DNA from 3 places in the Methylococcus sp. EFPC2 genome. Region 3 is predicted to be linked to each of the others. Evidence: riboswitches for the same ligand, from Rfam matches in the RefSeq annotation. Region 3 holds a riboswitch; each other region holds the start of a gene.
The links. A riboswitch is a leader RNA that binds a small molecule or an ion and turns the genes downstream of it on or off. The one in region 3 is predicted to bind cyclic di-GMP.
Positions count from the first base shown of each region.

Region 1 (2,262 bases), 1.2 Mb from region 3:
GGACAAGCTGGCCGCGGCGCTGCAGGACAAGGAAGTCATGAGCGGCGAAGAGATCAAGGCCATCATCCATGCGGGCTCCCGCGTATAGGCGCCCGACTTCCCTCGGCCTCAGGGCGACCGCTATCGCCCTGAGGCTGCGCCCATGCCCAACACGCGCCGCGTTCCGCTAGGCTTTTTTCTGCTCCCGGCTAACCATCCCAGCCCCGCCGATGCACTGGCGAACAACACCCATGCCCCCGGAAGCGGCACCACGGCGACCGGCGCGGTACGCACCGACCAAACGTAAGCCTTGCTGGTCTTGTCAAAGCCGAGCCCGCGGCGTCCGGTCGCGGTAGAAAAGACCTCCACATATTTCGCATTGGCCGGATACTCGGTGTCTCCCAGCCAGTAGAAGTCGCTCCGTACGTTCTGGAACAAATCGTAATTGGCCGCCCTCGCATGCGTGCTGGTGATGGGTCGGTCCGAACGTCCCCCGAGTTCATTGAAAAACAAATGCCGCAACTCGCTGCCCGGAGCGCCGGTTGAGAGTTCGTAGGTAGTCGGCAAGCGCCAGCCGGTCGCGCCATCGCCAAAACGGACATGGCTGTTGACGTAGGTCACGAAGGCTTGCGCCCCCCACCAGTTCATGGCGCCGGTCGTGGTATCGAAATCGGTAGCCGAGAGCCGGTAATTGCCCGGCCCGGCGTTATCGTAGGCATTGGGGGTATCGTGGACGACCCCACGTACGCCACTGATGACCCCACGGACGAGAGCCTCGGCACCGCCCGGATGCCGGTCGGCCAGCGTCTTGAAAAAGTTGGCGTCCTTGACCCAATAAACATTGAGGTCGTCGTCGTAGATCTGGCCGTTGCTGACGTCGATCAGCGCGGCCTGGGCGGAAGAAAGGGACAACAGGCTGACCGCGGCGATCAGTGGTAATCCGAACGCCTTGGGCGGGGTAAAGATACTCACAGGCATACTCCTGACCGGTAAGGCCTGACAGATGGGTTGGAGGAAGTTTCGAACCTTGCCCGCCATGAGTGGCGGACGTTCCCTACGTTCGGCAGAGGCAACCCGGCTGTCTTGTCATCCTAAGACCCTGAGCTTTCCGGCCCGGCTTCGCAGCCGGTGTGGCGCGCGGCATGTACCGCACCAAGATGGTACGCGAGCGTCCAGCATGCATGCAACAGGAAGGGGATACCGGGTATGAGATACCCGTTTTCGGCTCCTAAACGGCTCGCCGGCTCGGCGTGTGAAACAACCGGCCGGTCGCGTGCGTAAGGCTCAGATGTCGAAGAGTTTCAACACCTGGTTGATCTTGTCGCGGGCCTGATGCAGGACGTTGAGGGAGTGTTCGGGGGAGAGGGCGCCGTCCTTGAGCTTGCCGCAGGCGGGAATGGAATTGATGGCCGGCACCGCATTCATCCGCGCCGTTCCTATGCAGGCGTGCAGTTTGGACAGGATGACGATGTCGCTCAGGGTCAATTCGGGACCGCTGTCGTGAAACCACTCCTCCGCCAATAGCGGAATCTCGACCAGCTCCGTGGGAAAGTCCCAGCGCTCCAGCACATACGACCCGAGGGGCCCTCTCAGCCAGGGCAGAATGGTGGTGATGTCTTCCGGCGTCCAGTAGTCGCGCGGGAAGTTTTCGGCGAAGTAAAGCAAGGGAACGGTGCCGATGTCGCATAACAGACCGGCAAGCAAGGCCTCTTCCTGGTCGAAACGTCCGTTTTCCGCCGCGAGCACGTAACACAGGCCGGACAGGTAGATGCTCTGCTTCCATTCATCCCGCAGCAACTGGTTGATGAAGGGGTCCTTGCAGCGAAAAATCTGTTTCAGCGTGTAGCCGATGACCAGGCTTCGGGTCGCCCTCACACCCAGGCGCACCACGGCGTCCTGACAGGTGGTGATGGGTCTCGTCGGCAGATAGAGCGGACTGTTGGCCACACGCACCAGTTTCGCCGAGATAGCCGGATCGATCTGTATGATGCGCACCAGCTCTGCGATATCCATATGGCTCTCGACCGCCTTGCGCAACTTGAGCGCAACGTCGGGCAAGGTCGGCAACTGCAGTTCGTCGCCGTGGTAATGCTCGTAAAAGGCCTGGAACAACCGAATGGACCTGACTTCATCCGGGATGGATTCGTCCAGCAGCTCGACGACGGCCGGCTGAGACGACGAGATCCCGCCATGTCGGCTCATGAGCTTTGGCGATACCCGCAACACCTGCACGTCGGTCAAGGCGGTCGCGGTGGCGCTGTAGCGCCGGGCGCTGCACAGCGG
Region 1 is NZ_CP070491.1:2,924,910-2,927,171, forward strand. It holds gene ftsH (ATP-dependent zinc metalloprotease FtsH) at 1-88, shown strand, start outside; gene JWZ97_RS12475 (DUF1566 domain-containing protein) at 121-951, opposite strand; cyclic di-GMP riboswitch class I at 1,045-1,124, opposite strand; gene JWZ97_RS12480 (HDOD domain-containing protein) at 1,264-2,262, opposite strand, start outside.
Region 1: linked by a shared signal. The riboswitch ahead of JWZ97_RS12475 (DUF1566 domain-containing protein) and the one ahead of JWZ97_RS17790 (VPLPA-CTERM sorting domain-containing protein) in region 3 are both predicted to bind cyclic di-GMP.

Region 2 (2,262 bases), 280 kb from region 3:
TGGAATTGGGAGCCCTGGTGGTGAAGCAATTATGCGCGATCCTGGACGCACTCAAGGCCGAGGACGCCGAACTGGCCCGGCGGATCATGGCAACCGATCATCAGGCCAATCTCATGGCGGCCGATGCCGACACCCGCGTTTTTTCCCTGCTCGCCCGCCGTTGTCCGGTGGCCAGCGACCTGCGCCGCGTCATCGCCGCCGCCAAGGTGGTCAACGACCTGGAACGGGTCGGCGACGAAGTGGCCAAGGTCGCGCAATTCCTCGTACATGCCTGTCGGGAGACCGGCACGGATCCGCATCCCGGCATGCTGCGTGAAATCCGCGTCATGGGAAAGATGGCGGTCGGCTTGCTGCGGCAGTCCCTGCAGGTATTCGACGTGGAAGACGAGGAACTGGCGCGCCGGCATGAAAGGGAAAGCCGGGAAATGGACGGTGAATTCCAGTCCGCGCTGCGCAAGCTGATTACCTACGTCATGGAGGACGCCCGCAACATCAGCAACGCCATCGAGATCGTGCTGGTGCTGAAGGCCCTGGAACGCATCGGCGATCACGCGCAGAAGATCGTCGACTACGTCGTGTTTCGCCGGGCAGGCGAAGACGCGCGGCTCGCCGAGTTGGCCGCGCCGGAGTGATGCTACCGCATGTGCATATCCGACCCGTAAGGGGTGGTCGTTGTCATCAAACTTTCGTATTTCTGTAAACAAACCTTCACTGCGCTGAAAACTAGCGCCGTTAAAGTGGCTCTGCGTATGAGGAAAGAGAACTGGGCGCGGCAGCCGTACGCCGGGAAGCGTGCCGTAATCCAATGAGGGACAGAAAGAGGCTCAGGGAAGGCTGACACAGTAAAGCCACACCCGTCGCGAGGCGGGGCCGGAAAGCTACGGGTCTCCAGTCAGACAGCCGGGTTGCCAATCGATAGCGGGCATCCGGCAAACGCACTTCTAGGCGCCCATGTTCGGCCATCGAGCCGATGGGGCGATGGACTCAACCTTAAGAAACACTGATTTGGAGATAGTATGAAAGTTAAAGTTTTAGTGGCCGGCTTGGCCCTGGTAGCCGCTGGCAACGCCAACGCTTTGATCAACACCGGCTCCACCAGCTCTGGTGAGCTGTTCCTGAGCGTATTGGACCAGACCGCACAGGTTTCCTACTCGCAGGATTTGAACATCGATCTGTCCGGATTCCTCACCAACACCAGCGTCGGCGGATTCAATTCCAACGCTTCCTGGAGCGTAGCCCTGAGCCCGGCATGGAGCAGCTTTTTCAATGCCGCCAATGCCGGCAGCATCGTATACAACGTGGCCGCTACCGATCTGGACAACGGCAAGCTGAACAGTCTGGATCAGACCTACGGCTATCTGTCCTCGTTCAAGACGTCCAATCCGGCTCCGGTACCGGCAAACAACGTAGCCGTAGTTTCTACGCCTGGCCAGGAAATCGCTTCCAGAGCATTGATGTACAACGCCAATCCTGCTGACGCAGAGGCGTACACCCCCGCCGCCGCAGCCTATTACGGCAATACTTGGGGCAACACCTTCAACACCAAGGTACCGACAACGCAGAATAACGAAGGCCTCTTCAATCAGGTCCTGAATGCCGTATTCCACGGTCTGTCCTCGACCCTGGGCGTGGATCAGGACACCGGCGACTTCTTTGTGCAGGACCGCTTCGACGTGCTTCCGGGCCAGTTCCAACTGACCGCGAGCGAGCTGAAATATACCGTAGCGCCTACCGCCGCCGTGCCGGTACCCGCTGCCGCCTGGTTGTTCGGCGCCGCGCTGACCACTCTGGTGGGTGCCAACCGCCGGCGCCGCGTACTCCCCGTCTAAGCGCTTCAATGGCGTGACTGAGCGCTTCTCTCCCTGTTTGCCGGGATAGAGGCGCTGTCGGAGCCCGGCCTATCGTCATAGGCCGGGCTTTTTATTGGCTATGTCTACGGTAAAGGTTGAAACGGGCTCTGTGCGAATTGCGCATGGTCTACGCTCCCCTCCCCGAGGAAGGCATAGGTATCTACACAAGTCCCTCTCCCTTTGGGAGAGGGATTTAGGGTGAGGGCAAAGCGCCTAATTTTCATAGACTTTTTCGTAAGCGTTGAGCGCTCAGGCCCTCACCCCTGCCCCTCTCCCAAAAGGAGAGGGGTGAAAATCAATGCGTTGAGAAGATGTGTAGATGCCTATGCCCAGGAAGGGGGAGGGCCAGGGTGGGGGTTAAGCCTTGATCTGTGCGCTGACCTTCGACCTTGCTTCGTCGCCCGAGCATCCC
Region 2 is NZ_CP070491.1:4,418,638-4,420,899, forward strand. It holds gene phoU (phosphate signaling complex protein PhoU) at 1-632, shown strand, start outside; cyclic di-GMP riboswitch class I at 838-913, shown strand; gene JWZ97_RS19125 (hypothetical protein) at 1,017-1,829, shown strand.
Region 2: linked by a shared signal. The riboswitch ahead of JWZ97_RS19125 (hypothetical protein) and the one ahead of JWZ97_RS17790 (VPLPA-CTERM sorting domain-containing protein) in region 3 are both predicted to bind cyclic di-GMP.

Region 3 (2,262 bases):
CCCCTTCGACTCGCGCCTATTCTGTTGGCGCTTACCCCGGCGCTGTTGTGGAGCCCTGGCTCGCACGCCGCCAGCGTTTTCAGCGCTAGCGCCGAGCTGACCTATACCATCACCGGCATCGCCAACCTCGACCATCCGGGCCAGCTGTCGGGGCTGAGCGTGACCGGCTGGTTCCAGCCGGCTCCGTCTCCGGATTACGCGCTCACGCTGAATGGCGACGGGGCCATCCAGGACGAAAACCCGGAAACAGGCCTCGTCGCGGTCACACCGATTGCCGTCGGGTCGGGGTTCAGCCGGGCTTACTCGGTCAATGGCGATGTCCGCGACGGAAACGTCGATTTTTCGGGTCTGGGATTATTCGGCCTCAGCTTTGAGAATATGGGAAGCGACACCTACGCGCTCAGCCTGACCCTGAACTATCGACTCCAGACCTCAGCCCATGGCCAGTATGCCGACAGCGCTATTTATCTGGACTACTACAACGCAAGCCATACGTTCATCGGTTCCGAACAGGTCGTGGCTTCCGTGTTCGAGACACCCGCTACCGGAGTGGACGGAACGACCAGCGTATTCAATTTCACCTTGACGCCGGGCGTGTCGGAAACGCTGCACGCCGATGTGCTCATTGCCGGCAGCGTGGAAGCTTCGCCGGTCCCGCTGCCGGCCGGCGTATGGCTCATGATGACCGGCCTGTCGACCCTGGCGGCCTGCGCCAGACGACGACGCGTGTAGGCTCGGATCAGTCCCGCAGAGTAGGCCGGCACATCGCCGGCCTACTTGTTTTGGGGGCGGCCCAGCGGCCACCGATACCGATATCGGAACGACTCCCCGCCGCCGCCGTTTTTTGCCCGCCTTAAGGCCCGCCCTGGCAGCCCGCAAAGCCCTGTATCAAGTAAGTCTTTTCACGCACTGCTGCGGCTTATCCCTCATTTTTCGAACGCGTGAATGCGCCGAAAAGCCGGCAATCCGCGGCGAAATTGGCGTAAATGGCGCGAAAAACGGCCAATTCCTTCGCCGCTCCGGGAAGTGGCATAAGGATTGCCTTATAGACTACGTTGGTTATCCGGGAATTAAAGCGCCATCCCTAAGCTTCCGTTCGACCGTAACCAGCACCATCGCCACACCCGTCGCAAGGCGGGGCCGGAAAGCCACGGGTCTTTTCAAGATCGCCGGGCCGCCCTTCGAACATGAGGAGAGCCGGACGCCAACGCTGAGCGTCGTCGGGCATGTTCTGAATCCGACTGTCGCGCAAAAAACCAGCGACCAGCCGGCGCCCTCTCAACCCTGTGTAACGCCGCCAGGCGTTTTGTACTAGGAGCCTTAACGCATGAATAGCAAGCTTCAACTGACCGTCCGATTCCTACTTGCCGGCGCAGCACTGGCCGCGCTCAGCAGCGGAGCCCACGCGGCCGGCGCGGTCACGGCGCCCTCCGCGGCGCTCTGGACAGGCAGCGACAATATCCTCGGCGCCAACGAGACCATCACCTCCACGAGTATCGGACTGGCCGACACCTCCGGCGGCCGGGCCGGCTGGACCGGCAACGCCCTGTTGAACTATTCCGCCTGGGGCCATGCCGTCAAATGGCTCAGCTTTCAGGTCACGGGCGCCAATCAGACTGTGACGATTTCCGATGCGGTAACGTCCGGCGCACGCGACCTCGCCTTCACGGTCTGGGCCTCCAACGGCGCCTTCGACGGCGGCACGGGCGTCGGCGAGGAGAGTCTAAGCACGCAATCGCCGCATAGCTCCAACGTGGTGAGCCAACTGGGCGCCAACGGCACCAAGTGGGCGTCCGATCCTTCCGTGGTGGCCGGCGGCGGCGGCAACCTACTGGAGACCCTGGCCTACGTCAACGCCGGCGGGTCCTATGGCAGCGGCGAAACCGACTGGGGCGAAACGGTCAACTCCGGCGTCAATCAGGTCGGCGGCAACACCTATTTCTCCGGCGTCTCCGGCAGCGCGAGCGCCGCTCTCGTCCAGCTGACCTTCCAGAACCTCGCACCCGGCTGGTACACCGTCGCCGCCGGTGGCGCCAACAACGCCATCACCGGGCTTGCCAGCCACCAGCTTTCCGTCAGCGCGGTGCCGATACCGGCCGCGGTTTATCTGTTGGGCAGCGCCCTGGCCGGCCTGGGCATCGTCGGCCGCCGCCGGCAAGATAAAACGGCCTAAACGCCTGAGCGGAGCCGGAGTGCCCGCCAGCTAAGGATACAAGCGGCACGCCACACGGATGTGCCCCCCGTGCCTCTGCTTTCCACAGG
Region 3 is NZ_CP070491.1:4,143,617-4,145,878, reverse strand. It holds gene JWZ97_RS17795 (VPLPA-CTERM sorting domain-containing protein) at 1-732, shown strand, start outside; cyclic di-GMP riboswitch class I at 1,108-1,182, shown strand; gene JWZ97_RS17790 (VPLPA-CTERM sorting domain-containing protein) at 1,328-2,173, shown strand.